Regions from separate parts of the Arthrobacter sp. Y3225116 genome, predicted to be linked through region 2. Evidence: predicted binding sites of a transcription regulator. Region 2 holds the regulator's gene; each other region holds the start of a gene.
The links. The regulator LexA, encoded in region 2, represses DNA repair genes until DNA is damaged. The targets are predictions, from matches to a motif close to TCGAACANNTGTTCGA.

Region 1 (10,343 bases), on a different contig from region 2:
GTGATGGCCGGGTCAGCGCTGATGACTCAAGTTTACGGCCACGGCGGCGCGGCTGTCGAAACGCGGGCGAAAACCCGGCTTTGTTGGCGGACGTTGTGTTCGTCCCGTGGTTGGCCGACGCGTCTTTGCGCCCCTATGCAGCGCGGTGGTGAAGCGACGTCAAGTTTCGGATCAGCGCCAACTTCAGGCCTGTAAGTCTGGCCCGGGCGGGTGCTGCTGTGACGCCCTCAGAAGGGTGGTGGCGGGGAGTCGTCCGGGGGACCCTGTTCCTGCCCGTTCTCATGTCTCCTCTCTTCCCCGACTTCCTTCCCGTTCGCGCCGGTGCCTTCTTCTCTGTTCTCAGGTCTGTTCTCTCCCCCGGCTTCCATCGCGTCCGCGCCCGCGGCTTCCTGTCCCTCCGCGGCGGCGGTTGCATGTCCGTCCGCGGCAGTGTCACCGCATCCGGATGCTGTTGGGAAGGTCAGAGACCAATCTTCGTCGGGGGTGGTGCTGTGGGTATGGCCGGAGCGGGTGGTGAAGTGCAGGGTCCCGTCGGGATCCTGTCTGACGGTTCCGCCACCGTGGTGTTTGGTTTTGTGCCCGGGCTTGCACCTGGCGCTGAGATTTTCCAGGACTGTTTTGCCGCCGTCTTCCCATGCGATCGTATGGTCGATCTCGCACTGGTCCGCCGGGACGGTGCAACCGAAGTCGCGGCAGCGGCGGTCGCGTAGCCGGACGAGGCGTTTGAGCCATTCGGGCGGGTGGCGCAAGTCTTTGGCGACGGCGGCTGCCTTGCCATAGTCGTCGGTGAGCACGATCAACCAGGACTTGGCCAGCGCGGCAAGGTCGCGGGTCATGTCGGGCGGGATGGGTCCGTAGCCGGTGAGGTCGCCGGGTTCTTCGGCGAGCCGGAGCAGGGTGTCCAGGGGCGCGGTCACGGCGACGGAGGCGGTCACGTTCCCGGAACCGCAGGCACAGGGCCCCTGCCGTGACGTCGCGGCAGCTGCGTCCGCGGAGTTTTCCATGGCCGTCGAGGCGGCGGTGTCGCTTCCTTGTACTGCGGCCGTGGGCTGGTAGGCGTGGCCGGGGTAGCGCAGGAGCATTTCGGTGAAGACGTCGGCGCGGAGCTGGCCCAGGGTGCGGGTTTCGTCAACGGTTTGGAGTTTCCGGGCGTGGGCCTGCATCAGGTTGTAGGCGAGCAGGGCTTTGTCCGCGCTGGTGCGGATGTAGAGTTCGGCCATCCCGTCATCCTGGGGCTGGTAGTGGACGGTGCGGCGTTCCATCGCGGCCCGGTGCCGTTCCTCGAGGGGTTCGGGGTGCAGCCGGTCGCGGGCGGTGCGGGCCCGGGCCTGGACGGATTCCAGCGTGATGGTCCCGGCGCCGGGAACAACCTTCGCCTCATAGTCGGCCAGATCGGCCGGCGTCAGGTCCATGCCCTTGCGGGCAATCGCCACTGCCCGCGACAAATCGATCTCACCGGCGTCCAGGGCAGCGAGGGTGGCGGGCAGGTACCTGCCGATCTGCTGCGCGTCGGACAGTTCGGCAGCCGCCCGCTCGCGACGCACGGCAAGGATGGGTGCGAGTTCGGCGGCGGCATGGCGGGAAATTCCGTCCGGTGCTCCGGTTTCTGCGCCGGTGGCCGGGCGGAGCGCCGCCATGCGGTGCAGGGCCCGCAACCGCCGCGACTGGGTCCACGCTTCATGCTTTCGAACCGCTTTGAGGTACTCCAAGGCTGACCAGTCATCCAAGTTTCCCGGGTCCGTCCCGGCGAGCAGACCGGCCAGTTCCGCCGGACCCAGCTCCTGCCACTCCTCCGCCCACAACTCACGGGCAGGCAGTGATGGATCAGGCAGGGGTCCTGCAGGTTCCGGCCATTTCCCGCCCTCAGACACGGTGTCATCAGCAGCAAGCTCCGTGCTCGCCGATTCTGCTGGGCCGGCGGTATCGGGTGCCGAAGGGCCGGCGGGAGCGGGCAGGGCAGGGCCTCCCTCGGGCAGGGCAGGAGTGCCGGTTTGTTCCTCCGGCTCCTGTGCCTCGTCCGACGGATCCGCTGCCATACTTCAACGCTACGGACCGTGCATCCGGGGTAGAACAAAGCTTCGACGTAAGTGCAAAACTACCCGCCACCGCACGCCTGTGGAGGGAGAGTCGGCCTGTTTCCAGGACAAGCGGCCTCTTCTGGAAAATGCGGGCGCCTTTGGAGCACGCGCGAGAAACTATCGTGCATATTTCAAGCGTCCACGGTCCAGAGGGGAATCCCGGTCTTTGGCGGTTGCTACTTCCGGATCAATTTGTGCGCCGCGGCCTGGGCCACGGGACGCATGACGATCTGGTCGAGGTTGACGTGATGCGGCAGGTTGAGCGAGTACGCCACGACGTCGGCTACGTCCTCGGCCAGCAGCGGTTTTTCCATGCCGGCGTAGACGTTCTCGGCCGCCTGCCGGTCACCGCCTAGCCGGTTTAATGAGAATTCCTCCGTCTGCACCAGGCCGGGAAGAATGTCGATCACGCGCACGTTGTGTTCCGCTTCTTCCAGGCGCAGGGTATTCGCCATCGAGTGCTGGGCGAACTTGGCTGCTACGTAGCCTCCGCCGCCTTCGTAGGCCACCAGTCCGGCCGTTGACGTCAGCAGCACTACCGATCCTTCGCCGTTATCGCGCAAAGCAGGAAGAAAGGCCTGGATCATGCGCAGGGAGCCGAGGACGTTAACCTCGTACATCTTCTGCCAATCGGCCGGCTTTCCCTCCCCGATGGTGTCCACGCCGAAGGCTCCCCCGGCGATGTTGACCAGCGCGTCAATCCCGCCGTCGGACAAGACCGCAGCTGCGAGCCGGTCCACTGAAGCTTGGTCGGTGACGTCCGCGGGCATGGCGACGGCGCCGGTCTCCCGGGCGAGGGCGGCCAGCCGCTCGGCGCGGCGGGCAACTGCCACCACGTCCCAGCCGCTTCCCCGCAGCGCCCGAACGGTAGCTGCCCCGATACCCGAACTTGCTCCGGTGACTATTGCGCGTCTGGTCATGAATCACAGCGTAGCGGCCGACCAGGAAAGTGGTTCGGAGGTGACCTTCACCGCCCGATGGTGAGCGGTTTAAGGGGGAGCGCGCAGGCCGCCCTTTCCAGTCGGTCGCCGGCAACCGTGGCGACCCTGTTGTTCCGGCCGGTGTCATCACACCAGTCGATGTTGCGGGGCATGGCCGTCACGCCTGCCTCGCCGGCGGCCGCCCGTTCCGGGATGACGAACGCGTACCTGAAGCCGCCGCCGTCGTTCATAGGGGCGGTGGCGTTGACGATTTCCGCTCCCGCCGCGTCCACTACTGTCACCTCGATCTGCGCATTGCTGCCGTAGCGGGGATTGCAGTCGGCGTCTGCAGCCGCCACGGTCACGGTCTCTCCCGGCCGGGCTTCTATCGGACTGACTGAATATTCCGGCGGGAGACACGGTGGGGCCGCCCCAAGCCCCGTGTTAGGGCCGCATCCCGACACCGAAGCGGCCAGTGCAGCAGCAGCCGACAGCGCGAGCACGGCGAGGCCCCCGGCACGGTGCCTGCTGACCGGAGGCGCCCCGCCGTCGCCCCCGCCTTGGCCTCTTATGCCCCGGCTGTTCCTTGAGCCCCGGGTGTTCCGCGGAACGTCAGCCGGATGGCACACCGAGGTGCTCCAAAATCATCCCGCGCAGCACCACGGCCTGGTTGTGCTCCTTGTCCTTGGCCCCGTACAGCAGGCAGAGCTTAGGCTGCTCGCGCGCGAGCTCCACCAGCCGCTCCAGCGCCTTTGAACCGTTTAGTTCCTGCCGGTATGCCACGGCAAAGGCGTCGAATTTCTCCGGTCGGTGGCTGAACTCCTTGCGCAGCTCGGCCGAGGTTCCCGCCTCCTTCAGCCAGAGGTCCACCCCGGCGCCGTCCTTCTTGATGCCCCGCGGCCAGATCCGGTCCACCAGCACCCGGTAGCCGTCGCCATCGTCTGCGAGTTCGTAGACGCGCTTGATCTGAACGTTCGCCATGGGCGCATCCTATGCATGATCCGCTGCGGCGGGTAGGTCCGGGCGCCGAGGCGAGAGGGTAGCAGGGCCGTTGACACGGATATTCCTGTAGGTCCAAACTTCTGGAACCTGCGCGGACTCGACCGAGCTTCTACAAGTAGCTCCAGTCGCGCGGGAATTGGGGACAGCGGGTGGCAATATGGGCACACGCAATCATGCAGTGGCAGCGGTGGCTGCGTTGATGGTGGCTCTTTTGGTGCCGGGACCGATGCCCTTGGCGGACAACATCGACTCCCCTCCCTCATCGGGAATAGCTGCGCCGTCGACTAGCGCCCCGGTTACGGCAACACCGGCGTCTTTTCTCCACCCGGTCCGCAGCGCTGTTTCCGGCATGCAGATGGCGGTCATTCGGGCACACATCCGGGTCATGTCGTTCAATATCCACCACGGCGCGGATGACGAGGACGAATTGAATTTGGCAGCCATCGCCCGCGACATCCAGGCCAGCGGGGCCGATGTTATCGGCCTGCAGGAAGTGGACCGGCATAAGTCGTCCCGCAGCGATTTCGTAGACCAAGCGGCTTGGCTGGCACGTTGTCTGGGCATGTACTACGTATACGGTGCCAATGTGGATAGGCCGCCGCGCGATGGGCAGACAAAGCGCAGTCAGTACGGCACCGCCGTACTCAGCAAGCACAGGATCGTCAGTTCGCGCAATCACATGCTCCGCAATATCCGGTACGAGAAGGATCCGTCGGAACAGCGCGGACTGCTTGAAACAGTCGTCGACCTCGGTGGGGTCCAACTGAGTTTCTACAACACGCATTTAGAGCACCGGCGCGCCGAGCAGCGCAGGCAGCAGATAAAGCAAGTCGTGGCGATTGTGGGTGCATCACACAGGCCCGCCGTGCTGGCAGGTGACTTCAACGCCGTTCCTAGAACACCCGAAATGCGGCTAGTCACTGCCAATTTCTCGGACGCCTTCGCCGAGAGGGGGCGAGGTCAGGGCTTTAGCTTTCCGGCCGAGCGGCCTACCCGACGTATCGATTACATCTTCGGTAGCGGCCGTATTCAGGTGCTAGGGGCCAGAGTCATCGATACGGAGTCTTCCGATCACCGGCCGGTCGTTGCTGACTTAAGCGTGCGAGGGCCGGAACCAGCACGCAGCGCTGCGCCGGCCCGGTTGCTGCCGATGTGGTTCTAGCGCGTCCGCCCTGGCCAGCCGTGTTCCACCCCGCCCCCTGACGTTCAATTGCGGGGAAAACTTGGATATTTGCAGGTTAAGACCGACCATCGCAGGTCAAACCCAACCAGGTGCTGCGCAGCCGTCGTGCAGAATCTTCATTCCGTGCCCGGCATGAAAGAATGGCCAGCATGGCTGAACATACCCCGGGCACAGACACGCCCGTTACCGTTAACGTTCCCGACAAGCCCGCCCTCGAAGGCCTTGAGGATGCCCTGACCCGGCGCTGGCGCGAGGAGGGGACCTACAAGTTCAATCCCGAGACCACGCGGGAGCAGGTCTACTCGATCGACACTCCCCCGCCGACGGCGTCGGGCTCGCTGCACGTGGGACACATGTTCTCCTACACCCAGACCGACGTGTTGGCCCGCTACCAGCGGATGCGCGGCAAGAACGTGTTCTACCCGATGGGCTGGGACGACAACGGCCTGCCCACCGAGCGCCGGGTGCAGAACTACTACGGCGTCCGCTGCGACCCGTCGGTGGCGTACGACCCGGATTACCAGCCGCCGGCCACGCCGGCGAAGAACCAGCGCGATTTCGACGTCGTCTCGCGCCGGACCTTCATCGAGCTCTGCGAGACCCTGGCTGTGGAGGACGAGAAGGTCTTCGAGAACCTCTTCAGCACCCTGGGCCTGTCCGTGGACTGGGACCTGACCTACCGGACCATCGACGACGTGTCCCGCTCCGTTTCCCAGCGCGCCTTCCTGGCCAACCTGAACTCCGGCGACGCCTACATGGCCGAAGCACCCACGCTCTGGGATGTCACCTTCCGCACCGCCGTGGCGCAGGCCGAGCTCGAGGACCGGGAGATGCCCGGCGCCTACTACCGCTACGCCTTCGAAACCGCCGACGGCGAAAAGGTCCACATCGAGACCACCCGCCCCGAGCTGCTGCCCGCCTGCGTGGCACTGGTGGCCAACCCCGACGACGAGCGCTACCAGAAGCTGTTCGGCACCACCGTGAAGTCCCCGCTGTTCGGCGTGGAGGTGGAGGTCAAGGCGCACCCGCTGGCCAAGCCCGACAAGGGCGCCGGCATCGCCATGGTCTGTACCTTCGGCGACCTGACCGACGTGACGTGGTGGCGGGAGCTGCAGCTGCCCACCCGCTCCATCGTGGGCCGCGACGGCCGCATCATGGCCGACACCCCGGAGTGGATCACCACCGAGGAAGGCAAGGCGAACTACGCCGAGCTGGCCGGCAAGACCGCTTTCTCCGCCAAGGAGAAGATCGTGGAGTTGCTGTCCGAGGCCGGCGAACTGGACGGCGAGCCCCAGAAGATGACCCACCCGGTCAACTTCTACGAAAAGGGCGACAAGCCGCTGGAGGTCGTCACCTCTCGGCAGTGGTACATCCGCAACGGCGGCCGGGACGCGGACCGGCGGGAACGGCTGATCAGCCGGGGCCGGGAAATCGAGTTCCATCCGGCGTTCATGCGCTCGCGCTACGAAAACTGGATCGAAGGCCTCAACGGCGACTGGCTCATTTCCCGCCAGCGCTTCTTCGGCGTGCCGATCCCGGTCTGGTACCCGCTGGACGCCTCCGGCAACCCCGACTACGACAACCCGGTGGTGCCCTCCGACGAGATGCTGCCGGTGGACCCGGCCGCGGATCCCGCTCCGGGCTACGAGGAGTCGCAGCGCAACCAGCCCGGCGGCTTCATCGGCGACGCCGACGTGCTCGACACCTGGGCCACGTCCTCGCTGTCGCCGCAGATCGTGGGCAAGTGGAGCCGGGACGAGTCGTTCTTCAACAACGTCTTCCCGTTCGACCTGCGCCCGCAGGGCCACGACATCATCCGCACCTGGCTGTTCTCCACCGTGGTGCGCGGCGACTCGCTGAACAGCTGCGCGCCGTGGAAGCACGCGGCGCTCTCGGGCTGGATCCTGGACCCGGACCGCAAGAAGATGTCCAAGTCCAAGGGCAACGTGGTGGTCCCCACCGACGTGCTGGACCAGTTCGGCGCGGACGCGGTGCGCTACTGGGCGGCTTCGGCGAAGCTGGGGGCGGACACCGCCTACGAGGTCGCGCAGATGAAGATCGGCCGCCGCCTGGCCATCAAGCTGCTGAACGCCTCCAAGTTCGTGCTGAACCTGGGCGCCACCGAGGCTTCGGTGCTTGCCGACGACGACTCCGTGGTCACCAACCCGTTGGACAAGTCGCTGCTGGGCCAGCTGGCCGAGGTGGTGGAGACCGCGACGGCCGCGTTCCAGAAGTACGACCATGCGCGCGCCCTGCAGGTCACCGAAAGCTTCTTCTGGTCGTTCACCGACGACTACGTCGAGCTGATCAAGGACCGCGCCTACGGTGCCGCCGGCGAGGCGGAACAGGCCTCGGTCCTGGCCACGCTGGCCACCACGCTCGACGCCCTGCTCCGTCTCTTCGCACCGTTCCTGCCCTTCGCCACCGAAGAGGTCTGGAGCTGGTGGCGCGCCGGTTCGGTGCACCGCGCCGAATGGCCGACGACGGCGGGGCTCGCCTCGATTGCCTCCGTCGCCGACACGGGGCTGCTCGGGACGGTCGGTCAGGCGCTGGGCGGCATCCGCAAGGCCAAGTCCGAGGCCAAGGTCAAGCAGCGCACCGAGGTCCTCACCGCGACCATCACCGGATCGGCCGCGCAGGTGGCCCAACTTGAGGCCGGGCTCGGCGACCTGAAGGCCGCCGGCAATGCGCGCGAGGTCCTGCTGAGCGAGGCGGAGGGCGAGCTGACGGTCGCGAAGGTCGAGCTGGCGGCCGCCGAGGCCCCGGGCGAGTAGCAGGGCCCGTTAACGAGGGGAAGCCCCATCAGCGTTTCGCCGTTGGTGGGGCTTCGACTCTTGTGATCCAAAGGTGACGCTTTGGGTCTCGCGAACTCCGCCGATCTTCAGGTCTTCCGAGCCTCGTCACAGGCTGGCAGTTTGTGGAACTGGTCCACTACTTGTCACTGAATCTTTGGTGTTCGGTCCCGCATCTTTTGGGGGATGCGTATAGATATTTATACTCCTGCGCAAGCCGACACGCCATAGTTTCGTGAAAATGCTTTCCGAAACCACGGCGTGCCGGCCGCCGGCCTCAGGGTCCCCCAGATGACGCCCGCTCCAGGCGTGTGGCCCGGACCACGCCGGCTAGTCGAACTCGGGACTGGTCGTCCGGGAGCGCTTGATCTCGTAGAAGTACGGGAACTCGGCCAGCGCCACGGCGCCGTCGAAGATCTTTCCGGCGGTTTCGCCGCGCGGGATGCGGGTCAGCACCGGGCCGAAGAAGGCGGTGCCGTTAAAGGCCACGACGGGCGTACCGACTTCGTCGCCCACCTTGGAGATGCCCTCTTCATGGCTGGCGCGCAGCTGCTCGTCATATTCGTCGGAGGTGGCGAAACGGGCCAGGTCGGCGGGCAGGCCGACCTCTTCCAGCGCGGCGGCAGTCACGGACTCATAGTCCTTGTTGCCCTCGTTGTGGATGCGGGTGCCCATGGCGTCGTAGAGCTTCCCCACGTAGGCCTCGCCGTGCAGTTCGCGGGCGGCGATGATCACGCGGACCGGGCCCCACGCCTTCTTCAGGAATTCCTTGTACTCCTCCGGCAGCTCGTCGCGGCCGTCGTTGAGCACGGCCAGGCTCATCACGTGCCAGTCGACCTTGACGTCGCGGACCTTCTCCACCTCCAGCATCCAGCGGGACGCGATCCAGGCGAACGGACAGGCCGGATCGAACCAGAAGTCAACGGTGGACGGCGCAGCGCTTTCAGACATACGGCAAGAGCTCCTTCTTGAGGACTGGTTATACGTACTGTTGTGGGTAACTGCCCCGCCGGCGGTTTTGTTCCGCGGACCCGGCACGTGCCCGTGCGCCGGCGCCTGAATACGGCCGGTCAGGCGGAATCGCGGCGGCGGAGGGCTTCGACGTCGTGCGGGATCAGGGTGGGGTCAGCCCCGGTCAGGACCGTCTCGGCGGTAACCACGGCGGTGGCGATGTCGTCGCGGCCGGGCAGGTCGAACATGATCGGTTGCAGCGTTTCTTCCATGATCGCCCGGAGGCCCCGCGCGCCGGTTCCGCGTTCCAGCGCCAGGTCGGCAACCGCTTCCAGTGCGTCCTGCTCGAAGGACAGCTCCACGCCATCCAGTTGAAACATCTTCTGGTACTGGCGGATCAGCGCGTTCTTCGGCTCGGTGAGGATCCGGATCAGCGCAGGCTTGTCGAGTTCGGCCACGGTAGTGATCACCGGCAGGCGGCCGATGAACTCCGGGATCAGCCCGAACTTGAGCAGGTCTTCGGGCATGACTTCGCCGTAGTTGTCCTGCTGGGCGACGGCGTCCTTGAGCGGGGCGCCGAAGCCGATGCCCTTGCGTCCGGCCCGCGAGCCGATGATTTCTTCCAGACCGGCGAAGGCCCCGGCCACGATGAAGAGGATGTTGGTGGTGTCGATCTGGAGGAACTCCTGCTGCGGGTTCTTCCGCCCGCCCTGCGGCGGCACCGAAGCCACGGTTCCTTCCAGGATCTTCAGCAGGGCCTGCTGCACCCCTTCACCGGAGACGTCGCGGGTGATCGAGGGGCCCTCGCTCTTGCGGGTCACCTTGTCGATCTCGTCGATGTAAATGATGCCCTGCTCGGCCTTCTTGATGTCGTTGCCGGCGGCCTGGATCAGCTTGAGCAGGATGTTCTCCACGTCCTCGCCCACATAGCCGGCTTCGGTCAGCGACGTCGCGTCGGCCACCGCGAACGGCACGTTCAGCTGGCGGGCCAGCGTCTGGGCCAGGTAGGTCTTGCCGCAACCGGTGGGGCCGATCAGCAGGACATTTGACTTGGCGATCTCCACGTCTTGGAGCCCGCCGGCCGCAGTGAGGCCGGCGGTGCTGGGGGCGGCGTGGCCGGAGCGGATGCGCTTGTAGTGGTTGTAAACGGCCACGGCCAGGGCACGCTTGGCCGGTTCCTGGCCGATCACGTACTCCTGCAGGAAGCCATAGATTTCCCGTGGCTTGGGCAGCTCCAGCAGTTCGGAGGCGGCACCGGCGCCGAACTCTTCCTCCAGCAGTTCGTTGCACAGCCCGACGCATTCGTCGCAAATGTACACGCCGCCGCCGGCGATGAGCTTCTTCACCTGCTTTTGGCTCTTTCCGCAAAACGAGCACGTGAGCAGCTCTGCGCTTCCGGCGGTCCGGGCCATAGTGT
Region 2 (10,343 bases):
GAAGCCGGCCATCGTCTCCACCGCAACGTTGGCGCTGCAATCGCAGATCGTCAAGCGGGATCTGCCCCGGCTGTTGGAGGCCGTCGCCGACGAGCTTCCCAGGCCGCTGGACGTCGCTTTGCTCAAGGGCAGGAACAATTACCTCTGCCTGCACAAGCTCGCGGGCGGCTTTCCGGACGAGGACGCGCCGGCGGCACTGTTCAGCCTCGGCGAGGACGCGGTTCCGCATCCTGCTCCGGCCGGCGCAGGGTCCGCTTCCGGCCCCTCGGGCGCGCTGGGCAAGGAAGTAGTGCGCCTGCGCGAGTGGGCACAGGAGACCGAAACCGGGGACCGGGATGAACTGGTGCCCGGTGTCAGCGACCGGGCCTGGCGGCAGGTCTCCGTCGGCTCGATGGAATGCCTGGGCGCCCAGAAGTGCCCCCTTGCCGCCGAGTGCTTCAGCGAACTGGCCCGGGGCCGCGCGACAGAGGCTGACATCGTGATCACGAACCACGCCATGCTGGCCATCAACGCCTTCGAGGGCGTCGCGGTACTCCCGGACTATGACGTCGTGGTCATCGACGAGGCCCATGAGCTGCAGGACCGCGTCACCAGCGCCGTCGCGGGGCAACTCTCGGCCGCCATGGTGCGTACCGCCGCCTCGACGGCGCGCAAACACACGGGGATCAGCGTGGAGCCTTTGAACTCCGCCGCCGACGCCCTGGAGGACGTCCTGCAGTCTGTGCCGACCGGCTTGTTGGCGGCCGGCCTCCGCGAGGAGCATGAGCTGGTGCTCGCGCAGGTACGGGAAGCGGCCCGCGCGGCGCTCTCCGACTCGAAGCCCGAAGGTGCGGGGGCAGCGGACGGCGGACGGCAGATGGCGCGCTCACGGCTCTCGGCCGTGCTGGAGCTGGCTGAACGGTTGCTGTCCGCACCGGACTCCCGGGAGGTCATCTGGGCGACCCGTCCCAGTACCTATGGCGAGACCGGCGACTACGCCGCCAATGACGACCAGCCGGCAACGCTGAACATAGCACCGCTCTCGGTGGCGTCCCGGCTGCGTGAGGGCCTGTTCGACGAACATACCGTTGTGCTGACATCGGCGACGTTGTCGGTCGGGGGAACCTTCGACGCCGTCGCCGGGTCGCTCGGACTGCTCGGAGCCGGCGCGCCCGCCTATTCCAGCGTGGACGTGGGCAGCCCCTTCGATTACCCCAGGCAGGGCGTGCTCTACGTGGCGTCGCATCTACCGAAGCCGGGCCGGGGCACCAGCCCGGAACAGCTCGATGAACTCGAGGAGCTGCTGCTGGCCTCGCGCGGCGGCGCCCTGGGCCTGTTCTCCTCGCGGCGTGCGGCAGAAGAAGCCGCGGCCGAAATGCGCGGGCGCACCGACCTGACCATCCTGTGCCAGGGCGAATCGTCGATGGGTGCGCTGGTCCGCCAATTCGCCGAAGAGCCCGACACCTGCCTGTTCGGCACGATGACGCTCTGGCAGGGCGTCGACGTTCCCGGTTCCGCGTGCCGGCTCGTGGTCATCGACCGGATTCCGTTCCCCCGGCCGGATGACCCGCTCACGACTGCCCGCACCCGGTCCGTGGCGCAGTCCGGGGGAAACGGTTTCATGACCGTCTCGGCGACCCACGCGGCCGTGCGGCTGGCCCAGGGAGCCGGCAGGCTGATCCGCGCGTCAAACGACCGTGGAGTGGTGGCCGTGTTGGACTCCCGGCTGGCGACAGCGCGCTACGGGAGCTTCCTCCGCAGCGCCCTGCCGCCCTTCTGGAGTACCAAGGACGGCGCCACGGCCCGCCAGATCTTGGAAAGGCTGGCTTCGGCCGCAGCCTGAACGTGCTGTGGGGGCACGCCCATTCCGGAGCGAGCGGGGCCAACCCGGCCGGGGACCGCCCGTGCGCGCAGGGATCCCGGGGTGGCGGCAGCGGGGGACCGGGAGACGCGGGCGCGTCAGAGGGCCCGCATCACCGAGACAACCTTGCCCATGATGGTTGCGTGGTCGCCCAGAATGGGTTCGTACTGGGTATTCTGCGGCAGCAGCCACGTGTGGCCGTCGCGCTGCCGGAAGGTCTTGACCGTTGCTTCGTCGTCGAGCAGCGCCGCCACGATGTCGCCGTTCTCGGCCGTGTGCTGCTGGCGCACCACGACCCAGTCGCCGTCACAGATGGCCGCATCGATCATGGAATCGCCCGAGACCCTGAGCATGAACAACTCGCCGTGTCCCACCAGTTGCCGCGGCAGGGGCATGACGTCCTCGACCGCCTGGTCCGCGAGGATCGGCCCGCCCGCTGCGATCCGTCCCACCAGCGGCACCATCGCCGTGTCGGATGACGTGGTCAGCTCGGATACTGCGACGCCGCTGGAGCTGCGCAGCTGTTGCGGTTCCTCGACTCCGACGATTTCCACACCCCCGTGCTCGAGTGTCAGCGGGGTCAGGATTTCCATGGCACGGGGACGCTTGGGGTCGCGCCTGATGTAGCCCATCTTCTCGAGCTGGGCCAACTGGTGCGTGACGCTGGACAGGCTTGCCAGACCGACGGTGTCACCGATCTCGCGCATGGACGGAGGGTATCCGTGGGACATGACGGAGCGCTGGATCGTTTCCAGGATCTTCTTCTGCCGCGGCGTCAGGCTGCGTCCCACTTTGACGGGCCGGCCGCGTCGCTTCGCTCCGGCAGTGGTGGTGGTCTCTTCCGACATGTCCGGCCCCGGTCTCCCCGTAGTGGTCCCTGCGCCGGCGCCGTAGCGGAACCGCACATGGGCTGTTGTCTCAACTGTTTTGTCGGTGGCGGCTGATGCACTGCTCTTACTGCCGTTCGACGCTTACAACGCTAGGCGAGGCGGTAGCGAATTTCAAACATTTGTTCGACTGAGTCTCGACAATGTTCGATCACCAGTGCTAAAACTGTAAGAGACGAATTCGAAGATACGTTCGAATGTGGTCGCAAAACGATCGAAACCAGCCGAAATAGATCGAATATCGGAAAGGTGGCACCATGTCCGCCCAGCTCGCACCGCAGCCCGCCGGCGTTCGTACCAGCACAGGCCTGCGGCTGACCCGCCGGGGCCGTTTGTTGCTGATCGGCCTGCCGCTGATGCTCGCCGCGGCCGCAGCCCTGACCCTGATCGGTTTCTTCACGGCCCCGGCAATGGCCGCCGCCGGGGGGCTGGGACCGGGGCCGGCGGCAACTGTCACGGTGGGCAGCGGCCAGACACTGTGGGACATAGCAGTGCAGTCCGCCCCGGACCGCAACCCTCACGATGTCATTTTCGAGATCGCGCAATTGAACGGCCTGCAGGGGGACATCGTCCACGCCGGACAGCAACTGCTGGTCTCGTCGGCGCGCTGAGACCAGCCGTAATATGAGCTGCTTCGGCCCGCCCGATTCCTGCCCCGGGCGGGCCGAAGCTTAAACTGGACCGGTGAGTGAGCAGTTAGAACGCCTGAACCGCCTGCCGTTGCGGGAAAATCTCCGGGGCTTGGAGCCCTATGGTGCGCCCCAGTTGGAGGTTCCCGTCCTCCTGAACGTCAACGAGAACACCCATGGCCTGCCCGATGCTGTCCGTCAGGCCATCGTCTCGGCCGTCAGTGAGGCGGCCGCGGGCCTAAACCGGTATCCGGATCGCGAGTTCACGAAGCTGAGGACGGCGCTGGCCCGCTACTTGGGGCACGGCCTCACCGCAGAGAACATCTGGGCCGCCAACGGATCGAACGAAGTCCTGCAGCAAATCCTCCAGGCCTTCGGCGGCCCCGGCCGCACCCTGCTGAGCTTCCCGCCCACCTATTCCATGTACCCGCTGCTGGCCAGCGGAACGGACACGGATTATGTGGCTGTTCCGCGGGGGGCGGACTTCACACTGTCCCCGGACGCTGCCGCCGCTGCCGTGGCCGACTCCGCGGCAAATGTGGTCGTTCTTTGCTCCCCGAACAACCCGACGGGCACCGCCCTGGGCCTTGAGGTCGTGGAGGCGGCGTATGAGGCGGGGGAGGCCTCCAAGGCCATCGTGATCGTGGACGAGGCCTACGCCGAGTTCGCCCACGAAGGAACGCCGAGCGCGCTGACGCTGTTGCCGGGGCGGGAGCGACTCATTGTTTCCCGGACCATGAGCAAGGCCTTCGCGCTGGCAGGCGCCAGGGTCGGGTACCTCGCCGCCGCACCGCAGATTACCGATGCGCTGCGCCTGGTCCGCTTGCCCTATCACCTCTCCGCGGTCACCCAGGCAACGGCCCTGGCCGCGTTGGAACATGCTGATGCGCTGCTGGCCAACGTCGAAGACATCAAGGCGCAGCGGGACCGCATTGTCGACGGGCTGGCCGGACTGGGCCTTGACCCGGCGCCGTCCGACTCTAACTTCGTGTTTTTCGGTGGGCTGGAGGATCCCCGCTCGGTGTGGCAGGGGCTGCTGGAAGCCGGCGTGCTGATCCGCGATGTCGGGATCCCGGGCCATCTGAGGGTAACCGCCGGCACTGAGGCCGAGACCACAGCCTTCCTCGACGGCGTCAAGGCCCTCGTGGCGAGCCCCGTCTCCTAAACTAGTAAGAGCGAACCGGCTCGTGCCGGTCGACCAATTCGTCAAAGGACTCCCATGACCGTGGAAACCACCACCGGACGTACCGCACGCCTCGAACGCATCACCAGCGAGTCGTCCGTGCTGGTTGAACTGGATCTCGACGGCACCGGCCGTTCCGAGATCAGCACCACCGTGCCGTTCTACGACCACATGCTGACCGCCCTGGCGAAGCACTCGCTCGTCGACCTGACGGTGAAGGCCAGCGGGGACACGCACATCGACGCGCACCACACCGTCGAAGATGTCGCCATCACCATCGGCGACGCCCTGAAGGAAGCGCTGGGGAGCAAAGCCGGGATCCGCCGTTTCGGGGAAGCCACGGTGCCCCTGGACGAGGCGCTGGCCCACGCCGTCGTGGACATCTCCGGCAGGCCCTACCTGGTGCACACGGGGGAACCGGCAGGCCAGGAGTACCACCTGATCGGCGGACACTTCACCGGATCGCTGACCCGCCACGTCTTCGAGTCGATCACGCTGCACGCCCAGATCTGCCTGCACATGCGCGTGCTGGGCGGCAGGGACCCCCACCACATCGTCGAGGCCCAGTTCAAGGCCTTCGCCCGGGCGCTTCGCGCCGCCGTCGAAGCCGATCCACGTGTCGAGGGCATTCCCTCGACGAAGGGAGCCCTGTGACGGCTGCGCCCAAGGTCACCGTACTGGACTACGGCTCCGGGAACGTCCGCTCGGCAGTCCGGGCGCTGGAGCATGTGGGTGCCGACGTCACGCTGAGCCATGCCTCCGACGACGTCCTCGACGCCGACGGCCTGCTGGTTCCCGGCGTCGGGGCCTTCGCAACGGTCATGAAGGGGCTCAAGTCCGTGGACGCGCTTCGCTGGATTGGGCGGCGGGTGGCCGGCGGCAGGCCCGTGCTGGGCATCTGCGTCGGCCTGCAGGTCATGTTCGAAGAAGGCGTGGAACATGGCGTGCGGTCGCAGGGCATCGGGGAATGGCCGGGAACCGTGGAAGCGCTGCCCGCTGAGGTCGTGCCCCACATGGGGTGGAACACCGTGGACGCCGCGGAGGGCAGCCGGCTGTTTGCCGGGATCGAAGACGAGCGCTTCTACTTTGTACACTCCTACGGCGTGCAGCACTGGAACTTCGATGTCACCCAACCCGCGATGACACCCCCGCTGGTGACCTGGTCCACGCACGGCGCCCCGTTCATAGCGGCCGTTGAAAACGGTCCGCTGAGTGCTACCCAGTTCCATCCGGAAAAGTCCGGAGACGCCGGCGCGGAGCTGCTGCGCAACTGGCTGAAGACGCTGAGGTAGTCATGGGCAGCATCCTCCTGATGGGCCTGGCCGGGCTGCTGGCCGGCGGCGCCATCTCGTTCCGGCAGCAGCGGCTGCCCAAGTGGTTGGTGATCGTCTTCTGGATCCTGGCCGGCCTGTCGCTGCTGGCTGCCTACTTGCTCACCCTCGGCCCGGCCGAGTAACCACACCCATCCCGCGCCCGCTGACGGCGCGCAGAAAGCGGAAGAACCATGACGAACGAAACCACCATCCTTGAACTTTTGCCCGCAGTCGACGTTGCCGACGGCCAGGCCGTCCGGCTGGTCCAAGGCGAAGCCGGCAGCGAGACCGGGTACGGGGATCCGCTGGACGCTGCGCTGGCGTGGCAGAACGACGGGGCGGAATGGGTGCACCTGGTGGACCTCGACGCGGCGTTCGGCCGGGGCAACAATACGGAAGTGCTGCGCCGCGTCTCCGACGAACTGAAGATCAAGGTGGAGCTGTCGGGCGGCATCCGCGACGACGCCTCATTGGAGCGGGCGCTTGAGTTCGGGGCCGCACGTGTCAATCTAGGCACCGCCGCCCTGGAGAATCCGGAGTGGACGGCACGCGCCATTGCCCGGCACGGTGACGCCATCGCCGTCGGCCTCGATGTCCGGGGCACCACGCTCGCGGCCCGCGGCTGGACGCAGGATGGCGGCGACCTCTGGGAGGTGCTGGCCCGCCTCGAAGACGCCGGCTGCGCGAGGTACGTGGTCACCGACGTCACCAAGGACGGGACGCTGCGCGGACCCAACGTGGATCTGCTCCGGCAGATGTGCGAGCGGACCGACAAGCCGGTGGTTGCATCGGGCGGAATCTCCAGCCTGGATGACCTGCGGACACTGCGCGACCTGGTTCCGGCGGGAGTCGAGGGAGCGATTGTGGGCAAGGCACTGTACGCGGGCAAGTTCACGCTGCCCGAAGCCCTCGATGTCGCCGGCCGGCGCTGAGAGACCAGCATGGGCAAGAAGCAGCTGCCCGCCCATATTGCCGCTGCGCTGGCGGGAGCCGGCGGGGCGGGGGACTCGGCCGGCCAAAGCTGGGCCGGCCGGGACCTGAGCGGTGAAGGAAATCCGCTTCACCAGTTCGACCACGATGACGGCAGCGCGGATCCCGGCTACGAGGCTGCGCTGCAATGGCTTGCTGCCGGAACCGGCGGCGAAGCGGAAGTAGTGGCTGCCCTGGCCAACGCCCGCGTTTTCGTGCCCATCGTGGCGACGCTGGGAGAAGAAGCCGAGGGCAGCCACGGCCTGACAGCAGATAAACAGGCCGACATGGCCGTGGTGACGTTGCAGGCGCCGGATGGGCGCCGGGCGCTGCCGGTGTTCAGCAACACGGCCGCCCTGGAAGCCTGGCATCCCCAGGCCCGGCCGGTCGCCGTGGAGGCGCCGCGGGCGGCCCTGGCGGCCGTGTCCGAAGACGCCGAACTGATGGTTATGGATCCGGGCGCCGCCCTGACGTTCGTGGTCCGGCGGCCGGCAGTGTGGGCGTTGGCCAAACAGCACGAGTGGGTGCCCTCCTACCGCGATCCGGCGCTGTTGGAGTGGGTGGCCGAGGCCACGGGCGGCGAGGAGGCGGTCATGGCCTCGTTCGTGGAGCCCGGGACCGGGATCGCGGTCCGGGCGGCAGATGGAGCCGTGGTGGCCGGCGGCGGCCACGGCCCGGAGCTGCGCCTGGTCCTGCAGGTGCAGGACGGGCTGGGGCGCGAGGAGTTGGGCGCCTTGGCCGGACGGATCCAACAGCGGCTCCAGTCCCGGCAGGAGTTTGCCGAACGGGTGGATTCGCTGGAGCTGAAGTTCACCCGCTGAATCCCGCGTAGCGGCCGCCTCAACCAGAAGCGCAAAGACAAAAGGACGACGCCGGTGCGTGGCACCGGCGTCGTCCTTTGTCAGTTCTGGAAGTTCGGGCCGGTCAGTTGACCGGACCCGTGAACTTCTCGCCCGGGCCCTTGCCCGGATCGTCCTGGATGACCGAGGCTTCGCGGAAGGCCAGCTGCAGGGAGCGGAGGCCATCGCGCAACGGTCCGGCATGCTGGCTGCCGATTTCCGGCGCGGCAGCGGTGACGAACCCGGCCAGGGCGGTGATCAGCTTGCGGGCTTCGTCCAGGTCCTTGAGCTCTTCGGCGTCTTCTCCGGCGGCCAGGCCGCACTTAACGGCGGCGGCGCTCATCAGATGGACGGCGGCGGTAGTGATGACTTCCACGGCCGGTACTTCGGCGATGTCGCGCATCTGGCCCAGGACTTCCTGTTCCTGGCTGGAGGCAGAACCGGCGTCGGGTGCGAAGCTGTGGCGGTGGCCGTCGGTCTGCGGATTGTTATCTGAGCTGCTCATACTGGTAAGCTTGTCACAGACCAATTGGATCTCGTTACTTATGTGCCTCACAGCACGTGCGGAGCAGGATCCGATCTGCAAGCGGAGTCCTCTCCCACCCGTCGGTATGGCTAGCCAGAGCTGCCGGGTTTAGGTCGGCAGGCTGTAGCCGGAAACCCTCGCGTGAGGCGCCCGGGCCAGCCGGTGGAACTCCAGGGAGTCTCCGCCTGCCGCCACTTCGAGGCCTTCGATTGCGTTTGCAATGGGAGGCCTTCTTTCATTGCAGGCGGCAGCCGATTTTAGTGACAGGAGCCACACATTAGCGAGCCAAGAATCAATGATCGTATCCGCGTTCCCGAGGTGCGGTTAGTCGGACCGAACGGCGAACAGGTTGGGATCGTCCGTATTGAGGATGCCCTGCGCCTGGCCACGGAATCGGATCTTGACCTGGTTGAGGTCGCACCGCAGGCTAAGCCTCCGGTGTGCAAGCTTATGGATTTTGGCAAGTACAAGTATGAGGCTGCGGTCAAGGCCCGCGAGGCGCGCAAGAACCAGACGAACACTGTGCTCAAGGAAATCCGGTTCCGCCTGAAGATCGACAAGCACGACTACGAGACCAAGCGCGGCCACGCGCTGAGGTTCCTCGCGGCCGGCGACAAGGTCAAGGCCATGATCCAGTTCCGCGGCCGTGAACAGCAGCGCCCGGAAATGGGCATCCGCCTTCTGCAGAAGTTTGCCGAGGACGTAGCCGAGGTCGGCGTGATCGAATCGACTCCGCGCATTGACGGCCGCAACATGGTGATGGTGATCGGCCCGACCAAGAACAAGGCCGAAGCCAAGGCAGAGGCCCGGCGGGCCGCCCAGAAGGCTGACGCCAAGGCAACGAACGAGGCCAAGAAGGAGAAGGTGGATACCTCGGCCGACCAGGATCCGCTGACGCAGAGCCTGGGCGACTTGATGCCGGAAGGCCTGGCCGCAATGGCAAGCCAGCCGGAGGAAACCGCCGAAGCACCTGCCCAGGCGGATGCCGCGGCTGAGGTTGAGGTTGAGGTTGTGCCCGAGGCCGAGTCCGCGGAGCAGCCGGAAGCCGAGGCTGCGGTTGCGGCCGAGGCGGAGCCCGAGGTTGAGGCCGAGGCCAAGCCTGCTGCCGAGCCGGAAGCCGAGGTTAAGCCGGCCGCGCAGGCCAAGCCTGCTGCTCAGGCAAAGCCGGCAGTTGCAAAGCCGGCCGCTGCGAAGCCGGCGGCCGAGGCCAAGCCGGCGGTTCCGGCGAAGCCCGCGGCACCTGCCACGGAGGCCAAGCCCGCAGCACCCAAGCCCGCCGCCAGGCCCAAGCCGGCAGCGCGGCCTGCAGCACCCAAACCTGCTGGCCGGTCCGGTTCCAAGAACTAAGACCGTACAGAGAGCATCCGGCAACCGCCGGGCACGGTTCTGTGCCCGGCGCCGGTAAACAAGTAAACCGCCGGTGCCCGTTTTTGCGGCACCGCACGAGCCGACGGTCGGCAGCGACCCGAGGAGACGTAAGGAGAACGGCAGCCATGCCGAAGCAGAAGACCCACAGTGGCGCCAAGAAGCGCTTCAAGCTCACCGGCAGCGGCAAGCTCAAGCGCCAGCAGGCCAACCGCCGCCACTACCTGGAGCACAAGCCTTCCACGCTGACCCGACGCCTTGCCGGTGACAAGATCGTTGCTCCGGCCGACGTGCGCAACATCAAGAAGATGCTCGGCATCTGATTTTCTCCCCTCCGGTCCGCGCGGTGACGCCGCAAGGGCCATCCAGCTAGTTTTGCCCCCGGCCGCCGATTGCGGCGGCCGAGCACCGGGCACCAATCATCAAAAGGAGTACGCACGTGGCACGTGTGAAGCGGGCGGTCAACGCCCACAAGAAGCGCCGGGTCATCCTGGACCGGGCTGCCGGATACCGCGGACAGCGGTCCCGCCTGTACCGCAAGGCCAAGGAACAGCTGCTGCACTCGTTCGTGTACAGCTACGGCGACCGCCGCAAGCGCAAGGGTGATTTCCGCCGCCTGTGGATCCAGCGCATCAACGCTGCGTCCCGCGCCAACGGCCTGACCTACAACCGCCTCATCCAGGGCCTGAAGGCCGCCGAGGTCCAGGTCGACCGCCGCATGCTGGCCGAGCTGGCCGTGTCCGACGCCGGCGCCTTCGCCGCGCTGGTGCAGGTAGCCAAGGACGCCCTGCC
Region 3 (10,343 bases), on a different contig from region 2:
GATGATGACGCTGTCGAGGAAGGACAGGTGGTTCGGTGCCACAATCACCGGGCCGGTCGCGGGAAAGTTCGCGATGCCTTCAATCGTCGGCCGGCAGCTGAGCCGCAGCCCGGCCCGGAACGAGGCGCGTGTCGCTTCGAACGTCCTCATGCGGCCGGTCCCCGGCGGCCGGCCAGGGCGCCCTCGGGCTCGGCGGCGGTCAGCCGCCCAATAGCGGCCTCGAGTTCTTCGGCGGTATCCACGACGACGGCCGCGCCGGCGGCTTCCAGTTCCCCGGGGGCGGCGAAGCCCCAGCCGACCCCGACGGCGGGGATGCCGAGGCGGAGAGCTGCGGCGGCGTCGTAGAGCCGGTCGCCCACCATGACCACCGGGCCGCAGGAGTCGCTGAAAGCATCGAGCGCGGCCTGCAGGATCGGGACCTTGCCCAGCCCGGGTTCCGCCGGGGCGGGATCGTCGCCCTCGGCTCCGTAAATCCCCGCGAAGTACTGCTCCAGGCCCTGGAGTCGCAGCAGCTCCCGCGCCAGCCCGGTCGGCTTCTGCGTGGCGACGGCGAGGACCGCGCCGGTGGAGAGGAGCCGCTCCAGCAGGCCGGTGATGCCCGGGTACACGCGGCTTGCCGCCATCCCGGACCGGCGGTAGCCCGCCCTGTACAACGCGATCACCTCGCCGAGCCGGTGCTCCGGCACTCCGGCGCCGCGGAGGGATTCACCCAGCGGCGGCCCGACCAAGGATCCGAGTTCTTCCTGCGGCGGGACCGGCAGGCCGGCCGCCGCGAGGGCGCCGGCTATTCCGGTGGTGATGGCACCTGCGGGGTCAACCAGGGTTCCGTCGAGGTCGAAAAGTACCAGCGCAGGCAATTGAGTCACCCGGGCATTTTCCCACAGATCCGCGGATCCGCCGGAATCCATTCCTGCTGGGGAATACCTTATTCCGTCCGGCAGGCTCACTGGTGGCCGAGCGCCTCCGCCAGGAAGCGGCCGGTGTGGCTTCCCTCGACTGCCGCCACCTGCTCGGGAGTGCCGGTGGCGATGATCTGGCCGCCGCCGGAACCGCCCTCGGGCCCCATGTCCACAACCCAGTCGGCGTTCTTGATCACGTCAAGGTTGTGCTCGATGGTGATCACCGTGTTGCCCTTGTCCACCAGCCCCTGCAGCACCTGCAGCAGCTTGCGGATGTCCTCAAAGTGCAGGCCGGTGGTCGGCTCGTCCAGCACGTAGATGCTCCGCCCGTTCGAGCGGCGCTGCAGTTCGCTGGCGAGCTTGACGCGCTGGGCTTCCCCGCCCGACAGCGTGGTGGCGGGCTGTCCGAGCCGGACGTACCCCAGCCCGACGTCCACCAGGGTCCGCAAGTGGCGCGCGATCGGGGTGAACGCGGCAAAGAATTCCGCTGCTTCCTCGATCGGCATGTCCAGGACTTCGGCGATTGTCTTGCCCTTGTAGTGGACTTCCAGCGTCTCGCGGTTGTACCGTGCGCCGTGGCAGACCTCGCACGGAACGTAGACGTCCGGCAGGAAATTCATCTCGATCTTCAGCGTGCCGTCGCCGGAGCAGGCCTCGCAGCGCCCGCCCTTGACGTTGAACGAGAACCGGCCGGGCAGGTAGCCCCGGAGCTTCGCCTCGTTGGTCTCGGCGAACAGCTTGCGGATGTTGTCGAAGACTCCGGTGTAGGTGGCCGGGTTGGACCGGGGCGTGCGGCCGATCGGGCTCTGGTCCACGTGGATGACCTTGTCCAGCTGGTCCACGCCTTCCACCCTGGTGTGCCGGCCGGCAACATGCTTGGCTCCGTTGAGCTTGTTCGCCAGCACCTTGTAGAGGATGTCGTTGACCAGGGTCGACTTCCCGGAGCCGCTGACGCCGGTGACCGCGGTGAAGATTCCCAGCGGGAACGAGGCATCGATGCCGCGGAGATTGTTTTCCCGGGCGCCCACCACCTTGATCTGGCGCTTCTTGTCCATCTTCCGGCGCTTGGCCGGCAGTTCGATCCGGCGCCGGCCGGACAGGTAGTCACCGGTGATGGAACGCGTGTTGTCCAACAGCTCCTGCAGCGAGCCGGAGTGGACCACTTCGCCGCCGTGCTCCCCGGCGCCCGGTCCGATGTCCACTATCCAGTCGGCCTCGGCGATGGTGTCCTCGTCGTGTTCCACCACAATCAGGGTGTTGCCGAGGTCGCGCAGCCGTGTGAGGGTCTCGATCAACCGGCGGTTGTCCCGCTGGTGCAGGCCGATGGAGGGCTCGTCCAGCACGTAGAGCACGCCGACCAGGCCGGAGCCGATCTGCGTTGCCAGCCGGATGCGCTGGGCCTCCCCGCCCGACAACGTGCCGGCGGCGCGCTCCAGGTTCAGGTATTCCAGGCCCACGTCTAAGAGGAACCGCAGCCGCGCCTGGATCTCGATGAGTACCTGGTGGGCGATCTGGGTTTCGCGGGCCGAGAGTTCCAGGCCGGCGAGGAACGAACTTGCCTCGCGCAGCGGCAGGGCAGACACATCCGCGATGGACTTGCCGTTGATCAGCACAGACAGGGACGCGGGGTTCAGCCGCGCGCCGTTGCATTCCGGGCACGGGACCTCGCGCATGTACTCCTTGTAACGGTCCCTCGCCCACTCGGACTCGGTTTCCTCATGCTTTCGGTGGATGTACTGGAACGCGCCTTCGAACCCGGTGCTGTATTTCCGTTCCCGGCCGAAGCGGTTGCGGTACTGCACCACGACCTTGAAGTCCTTGCCGTGCAGTACGGCCTCCCGGACCTTCTTCGGCAGGTTCTTCCACGGCTCGTCCATGGAGAACCCCAGCTCATGCGAGAGCCCTTCGAGCAACCGCGTCCAGTACTCCTGGGTGGCTTTGCCCAAGGACCACGGAGCAATGGCGCCCTCGGACAGGCTCCGGTCGGGATCCGGGACCACCAGGTCCACGTCGACTTCAAGCTTGCTGCCGATACCGGTACAGGCCGGACAGGCGCCGAACGGATTGTTGAACGAGAACGAGCGCGGCTCGATCTCGTCGATGGCGAGAGGGTGTTCGTTCGGGCAGGCCAGGTGCTCGGAGAAGGCACGCGTGCGGCCCGGCTCGTCCTCGGCAAGGTCGACGAAATCGGCCAGCACCCGGCCCTCCGCGAGGGCCAGGGCGGTTTCCACCGAGTCGGTCAGGCGCTGGTGGATGCCTTCTTTGGCCACCAACCGGTCCACCACTACCTCAATGGTGTGCTTGTACTGCTTCCCCAGCTTCGGCGGTTCGCTTAGCTGCACCAGCTTGCCGTCCACCTTGGCGCGGGAAAAGCCCTTGGTGCTCAGTTCCTTGAACAGGTCGACGAACTCGCCCTTGCGCCCGCGCACTACCGGGGCCAGGAGCTGGAACCGGGTCCCTTCGGGAAGCTCTTGCAACTGGTCCACGATCTGCTGCGGGGTCTGCTTCTCCACCGGTTCACCGCACTGCGGGCAAAAGGGGCGGCCGACGCGGGCCCACAGCAGGCGCAGGTAATCGTAGATCTCGGTGATTGTTCCCACGGTGGAGCGCGGGTTGCGGCTGGTCGACTTCTGATCGATCGACACCGCCGGCGACAGGCCCTCGATGAAGTCCACATCGGGCTTGTCCACCTGCCCCAAGAACATCCGCGCATAGGAAGAGAGCGATTCCACGTACCGGCGCTGGCCCTCGGCGAAGATCGTATCGAAGGCCAACGACGACTTGCCCGAGCCGGACAGTCCCGTGAAGACGATCATGGCGTCGCGGGGCAGGTCCACGCTGACGTTCTGCAGATTATGCTCGCGGGCGCCCTTGACGACCAGTCGGGACATGTCCGCGGAGCGGGAAACGGGGGTGGCAGACTCGGAATCGGTCGCCGGGACGGACGTTTCGCTTGCTTTTAGCACGGTATCTACTCTAATCGAAAATTCGTTCGAACTTGTATTACATCGGTCACGGCGGACAGCCCCTGCGGACAGCAGACGTCCGCAATTGCGGCCTCCGCTGGCTGCCGCCAGCCCACCGCTTCGCCTACTTGATGCCGTGGCGCTCCAACGCGGCCTTGGCGGCGGCGAGTGCTTCCTTGCCGCCGATCCCTTGACCGTGAACGGCACGGGCGAACGCCTCGGCTGCATCGCCCAGTTGTTGGCGGGCCTTGCCGGCTCCGGCGCTGACCACGGTACCGGCCCGGCCGTGGGTTTCCACCCGCCCGGCAGTTTCAAGCTCCCGGTAGGCGCGTGCCACGGTGTTCGGGACCACACCGAGATGATCGGCCAACCGCCTGACGGGCGGCAGCTTCGTACCCACCGGGAGTTCGCCGGCGTCGGCCGCTTCAATGATCCGCAGCCTCAGCTGCTCGAAGAGCGGCACGGCGCTGTCGCGGTTCATCCGCCAGTCAAACTCACTCGCTTCCATCGCCTGCGCCCGCTCCTCGTCGTGTCCGCAGCACCGCGCTGCCTGTCCGCTGCTACAACCAGAATGACATCCTGAGCCGTCCGGGTCGACTGTCGGTAGGCTGGGAAGCATGTTGCTTCACGAAGATCCTGCAGTCACAATCCGCAGCGTTTCCGTTTCCGAGATGGACAACAACGTCTATCTGCTGACGGCCAAGGCTTCCGGCACCCAGGTGCTGATTGATGCCGCCGACGACTTTCCGGCCATCCGGCAACTGCTGCGCGAGGGCGCCGCGGATGCCGGGCGGCCGGCCGAGGTTGCCCTGATCGTGACCACGCACAGCCACTGGGACCATGTCCGGGCCCTGCCGGAGGCGGTGGCCGCTACCGGCGCCAAAACGGCGGCCGGCGTGGAGGACATTCCGCAGATCGAGGTGCGCACCGATGTTGCCCTCGAGCATCAGGACGTCGGCCGGTTCGACGGATTCTCGTTGGAAGCCATCAAGCTGCGCGGGCACACGCCGGGTTCCGTGGCGCTGCTCTACCGCGCACCGGAGGGTCCCCCGCACCTGTTCACCGGAGATTCCTTATTTCCGGGCGGGCTGGGCAACACGCAGCAGGACCCGGAGCGGTTTGCCACCCTCTTCAACGATGTGGCCGAACGGGTGTTCAACTACCTGCCCGACGACACGGTGGTCCATCCGGGCCATGGCGCCGGGACCACCCTCGGGGCAGAGCGGCCCCATCTGGACGAGTGGAAATCGCGCGGCTGGTAGGCGCATCAACCCCGACAGACGTGGACGTTGGGGGGAATCCCGCCTGCCGGGGCTCTCTAATTCTAGCGCCGCGGGCTGCTTTCGCTCCCTTGTCACCCGAGGAAGGATGGCAGGCTGCCCCTGTCAGGCCAGGAAGGACGGCAGGCTGCGTTCCGCCGCGGAATATGTTGCGGCGTCCGGGACTTGTCCCGCCATGAAGCGGTCCACGAGCCGCGGATCCACGTACGACTTGCGGGCGACGGCGGGCGTATTGCCCAGCCGCTCCGAGACGGCATGCATGGCTGCGACCACTGCCTTGCGCCGGCCGGTGAGATTCGGCTTGCCGTTGTAGCCGGCCAGTGCCACGGCGGCCGTTACCGTTCCCTGCCACGTCCGGAAATCCTTGGCACTGAACTCGGGCCCGCAGAGTTCGTGGATAAACTCGTTCAACTCCGACGCGGAGAGCCCGGACCAGTCTCCGGTGCCGTTGCGGTAGCCGATGGCCGGATCGTCGGCCTTCAGGGTCCGCACCGCCGCCAGCTGAACTGCGATGTCCGGATCCTTCAGTTCCACGTCCCACTGCAGCCCGCTCTTTCCGGGAAAATGCAGCCGGACGGTATCTTCCCGCACCTGCACGTGGCGAACCAACAACGTCGTCACCCCGTAGGAACCGTTGTCTTCGGCGTAGACTTCCGAGCCGATCCGCAACGACGCGCTGTCCAGCAGGCGGAAGGCAACGGCACAGGCCACCTGGCGGGTACGTTCGCCGGACCTCAGCAGCCTTGTCACCTTGCGGCGCGCGGTGGTCAGGGTGGCTCCAAACGCCAGGGAACGGTCAAACTTTTCCCGATCCCTCAGTTCCCGCCAACGGGCATGGTAGATGTATTGCCGCCGCCCGGCGTCGTCGGTTCCCGCGGCCTGGATATGCCCATTGGGCGCCGGGCAAATCCACACCTCCGACCACGCGGGCGGGACCGCCAACGCCTTGATCCTTCGGAGCTCGTCCCCGGCAGGCCTCGAACCGTCCGGGTTGCGGTAGGAGAACCCCGCCCCGTGGCGCCGGCGGGTGATGCCGGGTGCACGGACGTTGCTGCGCCTTAGCCTCAGATGGGCACCTCCATCTTGAATCCGCAGCTGCAGCGAAGGATTTCAACGTTGACCCGCACGGTCGGGAGCGGCCCGGTTTCCGGGGAGCCGGCATCCACGGGATCAACGATGGAGTGGTCGATGCGTTCCACCGGCTGCATCGGCTCCCCGCAGTGCATGTAGCCCTCGGCGCCGAAATCGATTCCCACGCTCTCGGATTCCGTGGCCGGTACCTTGAAGGTTTCGTGCCCGTAATAGCCGTCGCAGCGGCTGCACCAGTAGCTGACGTCCCATCGCGGCAGTGCGGGGGCCCCGGCCTGCGGCGGCAGCAGCGTTACGGCGTCGAAGACCAGGTACTCGTCGGTGCTGCAGGCGGTGCACGAGGGGTCGGGCAACGCGCTTCCCGGTTCCCGGTCCTTGTCCTGGCCGGCATGGGCACTTGAACTGTCATTGGCAATCATGATCGTCTGCCCTTCCAATCTGCATCCCATTATTGATAAGCATACTGTTTGTAACCCATCATACTGGGGTTGGAAGAGCAGCATAAGCGCCGCGGCGGCATCCCCGGAAGGGTGTACGGCCGCCCGCGGCACGGGCCGCTTGGATCAGCCGGCAAGGGAGTCGCCCCGGGCAAACCTAGCTGGTGCCGTCGTACAGCGAGTCCGGCGGTTCGCCCCCTGATTTGCCGTACAGGCCGCGGACCCGCCGCTTGCTGGCCTGCAGCGCGTCCCTGCTGTCGCGCCGGTCCAGTTCAACGCGCAGCTCCTCCAGGCGGAACTCGGTCTCGGGATCGGCCGCGCCGAACTGGATGCTTTCCCGCTCGAGCTGGCGCATGGCCCTCCCGTACAGCGCCAGCAGTTCGGGGTCGCCGAGGGGAGCCAGATCCATGGGAAATTCGTCGGCGGGTGACAGATGGCGGTGCCGCATCAGTTCCGCCCCAACCCAACGAAACCCCCTGCATACCGACCGGCATCGGACCTGTCCATGCGCAGCCTCCAGATAGCCCGGGAGCCGATTCGGCCCCAACTGCTGCGAGCTTACAAGCGCTTCCCCCCTCCGGCAACGAATGACTTTATTATCGCGCCGGCACGATTAATTTTACGCCTGGGTCTTGACAGGCGGCAGCCCGGGATGGCGTTGGCATCCCGGGCACCCGTCCGCCGGCGCGGCAGGATGATTATTCGTCGTAGCGTTCTTCCCGGATGGTTCCGAACGGGACCTCCTCGGTCGCCATGGCTTGCACTTCATTGGGGAGGAAGCGCACCAGCACGCCGCGATCGCCCTCGGCAGCCGATTGCTTCAGCACCGGCAGGATCGCGTCGGCCTGGGTGGGCTCACATCCGGCCAGGTACTTGGCATACGCCTCCGGCAACTGCTCCGACATCTCGGCCGCCGGGATCAGTAGGAGATGAACTCGACCAGTTCACCCACCCGGTCTTCCGGATAGTTGCGGGCGACATCGGCCTGGCTGAGTATTCCCACCAGATCATGTCCATCGATCACCGGCAGCCGGCGCACCTGATGGTCCTGCATGGTTTTGATGGCCTCTTCGATGCTGTCATCCGCGCCGATCGTCACCGGCTTGCCCTGGCCCAGTTCGCCCGCTTTCACCTCGCGCGGATCCCGCCCGTCGGCCAGGCACTTGACCACAATGTCGCGGTCGGTGACCATTCCCTTGAGCCTGTTGTCCTCACCGCAAATGGGCAACGACCCCACGTCGAGGTCGCGCATTTTTTGCGCCGCCAGCTCCAGCGTCTCGTTCTCTCCGATGCATTCAACACCACCGGTCATGATTTCCCTTGCGGTTGTCACGGATATCAGTCCCTTCAGGTAGTTCGAGCCGCTTCGCGCACCGTCCAGCCAGCAGGGACGAGCACGCCAAGCCGATTTATAAGGTTACTTACAATTACCACAGGGGGCGGGGGAATTGAAGGGCGGCCGGCGCCTCCCCCGCCTCGGACGTCGGATTTGCGCCCATCCCCTTGGCCGCCGGGCACCGCTTTAAGCCACGGAGCCCCCGTGAACCAGCGGCTCACGGGGGCTCTGTGACAAAGGAACCGGATCAGCGCCTGGCGCCGCCTTCGGTGTCTTCGGCAACACGGTCGGCGTCCTCATTCAGGTGGGCCTTCGCGTCGGCCATCTTGTCCTTGGCCTCGCCCTCGACCTGCTGGCCCTTGCCCTTCAGCTGCTGGGACTTGTCATCCCTCGCCTCGCCGACGGCTTCGTTGACCTTGCCGGTCACCTTGTCCTTCGCAGCATCGAACTTGTCGCCCATACCCATATCAGCACCTCTTTCGGTTCAGGTTTCCTACAGGTCCAGCCAGACTACCCCGCCGCGGGCCAAGTAGAAAGCTTGCTGACCTTAGGGTCGGTTCGCCCTCGGCTGACACTTCGTACGAGCGGATCCTCTCGGGGAGGACCGGCAACTGCCCGGCTGTACGACCCGATGCACGACAGCGTAGGGTGGCATCACGATCAGCATACTGACCATACCGGCCGCTCCCCGGCCACGCCTTCCATCGAGTGGAGCACCAAGGGTGCCGGCGGAGCCTTCGCAGCGGCCGTTAGAAGGGAGCCAGACATGACGGATCAGTACACCTTCCAGAATCCCGTAGACCGTTTTCCCAGCATCTCACCGCCCAAACAGAGCCAGCCGGAGCCCGGGCTGGACCAAGAGCTGGAGCCCGAGACCGACCGCGGCGAAGAGTCGTACCGCGGCACCGGCAGGCTGACCGGCCGCAAGGCCCTGATCACGGGAGCGGACTCCGGCATCGGCGCCGCCGTCGCCATCGGGTTCGCCCGCGAGGGAGCCGACGTCGCCCTCTCCTACCTCCCGGCCGAGGAATCCGATGCCCGGCACGTCGCCTCGGTCATCGAGCAGGATGGCCGGAAGGCGGTGCTTCTTCCGGGCGATATTTCCGATGCCGAGGCGTCCCGCGAGCTGGTCGCCAAGGCGGTGGAACAGTTGGGCGGGCTGGACATCCTGGTTAACAACGCGGGGCGCCAGATCGCCGTCGAGAAGATCGAAGACATCAGCGACGAACAGTTCGAGGACACGTTCCGCACGAATGTTTTCGCCATGTTTTGGATCACCAAGGCCGCCGTGACGCACATGCCGCCGGGCTCGACCATCATCAACACGACGTCGGTCCAGGCCTACAACCCCTCGCCGGTCCTGCTGGACTACGCCTCCACCAAGGCGGCCATCAACAACTTCACCAAGGGTCTGGCGCAGCAGCTGGCAAGCCGCGGCATCCGGGTCAACGCCGTAGCCCCCGGCCCCTTCTGGACCCCGCTGCAGGTCAGCGCGGGACAGCCGAAGGAAAAGCTGCCGGAGTTCGGCAAGAACGTGCCGCTCGGCCGCGCGGGGCAGCCCACCGAACTGGCGCCCGCTTACGTCTACCTGGCCTCGCCGGAGTCGAGCTACGTTTCCGGCGAGACCCTGAACGTCAACGGCGGAACGCCCACGCCCTGAGGCAGGGTACGTCCGCCGCGCAACCGGCGGCCAGGTTCAGCCGAGCTTGCGCCCCACCGCGAAGATCCGGCGGAATCCGAACACGGTTCCGTATTCGGATTCCGGGTAGGCGTCGCGCAGCAGCGTGGCGTACTCGGCTTCGAACTTGGCCGCCTCTGCCGCCGGCAGGGCGGCCAGGACGGGGCGCAAGCCGGTCCCCCTGACCCACTCCAGCACCGGATCCGGCCCGTGGAGCAACTGCTGGTAGGTCGTTTCCCAGACGTCGGCGTCACAGCCTTCGTCCGATAACAGCTTGAGGTAGTCCTCGGGTTCGGAGACCGCGTCCTCGTGGCGAAGCACCCCGTCCAGCCGGCGATGCCAGCGCGGCGAGCCGGCGAGCGCACGCATGAGCGCGTGCGACGGCGCGGCAAAGTTGCCGGGTACCTGCACGGCGAGCCAACTGCCGGGCTTCATGGCGCGCAGCCAGGAACGCATGAGGTCCTGGTGCCCGGGCACCCACTGCAGCGCGGCGTTGGACACCAGCACATCCAGCTCCGCCGGAGGGGTCCAGGTCCGGATATCCCCGGCCACGAAGGTTAACCTGGCTGAGGTGTGCCGCTGCTGCGCCTGCCGGATCATCTCGGGCGAGGAATCCACCCCGGTGACGCCGGCGGCGGGCCAGCGGTCGGCGAGCGCC

Region 1: the regulator LexA is predicted to act here: its motif matches at 2,067-2,082, upstream of AC5RV2_RS05615 (HNH endonuclease signature motif containing protein).
Region 3: the regulator LexA is predicted to act here: its motif matches at 3,880-3,895, upstream of uvrA (excinuclease ABC subunit UvrA).

The regions. Positions count from the first base shown of each region.
Region 1 covers NZ_JBNHGL010000033.1:5,700-16,042, reverse strand. The annotation lists gene AC5RV2_RS05615 (HNH endonuclease signature motif containing protein) at 228-2,036, opposite strand; gene AC5RV2_RS05610 (SDR family oxidoreductase) at 2,255-2,998, opposite strand; gene AC5RV2_RS05605 (hypothetical protein) at 3,046-3,357, opposite strand; gene AC5RV2_RS05600 (DUF488 domain-containing protein) at 3,611-3,979, opposite strand; gene AC5RV2_RS05595 (endonuclease/exonuclease/phosphatase family protein) at 4,350-5,162, shown strand; gene valS (valine--tRNA ligase) at 5,333-7,957, shown strand; gene AC5RV2_RS05585 (mycothiol-dependent nitroreductase Rv2466c family protein) at 8,306-8,926, opposite strand; gene clpX (ATP-dependent Clp protease ATP-binding subunit ClpX) at 9,046-10,338, opposite strand.
Region 2 covers NZ_JBNHGL010000074.1:1,916-12,258, forward strand. The annotation lists gene AC5RV2_RS09065 (ATP-dependent DNA helicase) at 1-1,822, shown strand, start outside; gene lexA (transcriptional repressor LexA) at 1,939-2,688, opposite strand; gene AC5RV2_RS09075 (LysM peptidoglycan-binding domain-containing protein) at 2,985-3,338, shown strand; gene AC5RV2_RS09080 (histidinol-phosphate transaminase) at 3,412-4,521, shown strand; gene hisB (imidazoleglycerol-phosphate dehydratase HisB) at 4,576-5,193, shown strand; gene hisH (imidazole glycerol phosphate synthase subunit HisH) at 5,190-5,831, shown strand; gene AC5RV2_RS09095 (hypothetical protein) at 5,834-5,995, shown strand; gene priA (bifunctional 1-(5-phosphoribosyl)-5-((5-phosphoribosylamino)methylideneamino)imidazole-4-carboxamide isomerase/phosphoribosylanthranilate isomerase PriA) at 6,044-6,784, shown strand; gene AC5RV2_RS09105 (SseB family protein) at 6,794-7,642, shown strand; gene AC5RV2_RS09110 (DUF1844 domain-containing protein) at 7,746-8,165, opposite strand; gene infC (translation initiation factor IF-3) at 8,505-9,533, shown strand; gene rpmI (50S ribosomal protein L35) at 9,680-9,874, shown strand; partial or broken gene rplT (50S ribosomal protein L20) at 9,991-10,343, shown strand, end outside.
Region 3 covers NZ_JBNHGL010000036.1:7,518-17,860, reverse strand. The annotation lists gene AC5RV2_RS05955 (lysophospholipid acyltransferase family protein) at 1-150, opposite strand, end outside; gene AC5RV2_RS05950 (HAD hydrolase-like protein) at 147-866, opposite strand; gene uvrA (excinuclease ABC subunit UvrA) at 944-3,790, opposite strand; gene AC5RV2_RS05940 (GntR family transcriptional regulator) at 3,990-4,373, opposite strand; gene AC5RV2_RS05935 (MBL fold metallo-hydrolase) at 4,483-5,127, shown strand; gene AC5RV2_RS05930 (DNA topoisomerase IB) at 5,251-6,177, opposite strand; gene AC5RV2_RS05925 (hypothetical protein) at 6,210-6,653, opposite strand; gene AC5RV2_RS05920 (hypothetical protein) at 6,829-7,080, opposite strand; gene AC5RV2_RS05915 (hypothetical protein) at 7,370-7,576, opposite strand; gene AC5RV2_RS05910 (CBS domain-containing protein) at 7,591-8,004, opposite strand; gene AC5RV2_RS05905 (CsbD family protein) at 8,255-8,473, opposite strand; gene AC5RV2_RS05900 (glucose 1-dehydrogenase) at 8,774-9,667, shown strand; gene AC5RV2_RS05895 (trans-aconitate 2-methyltransferase) at 9,704-10,343, opposite strand, start outside.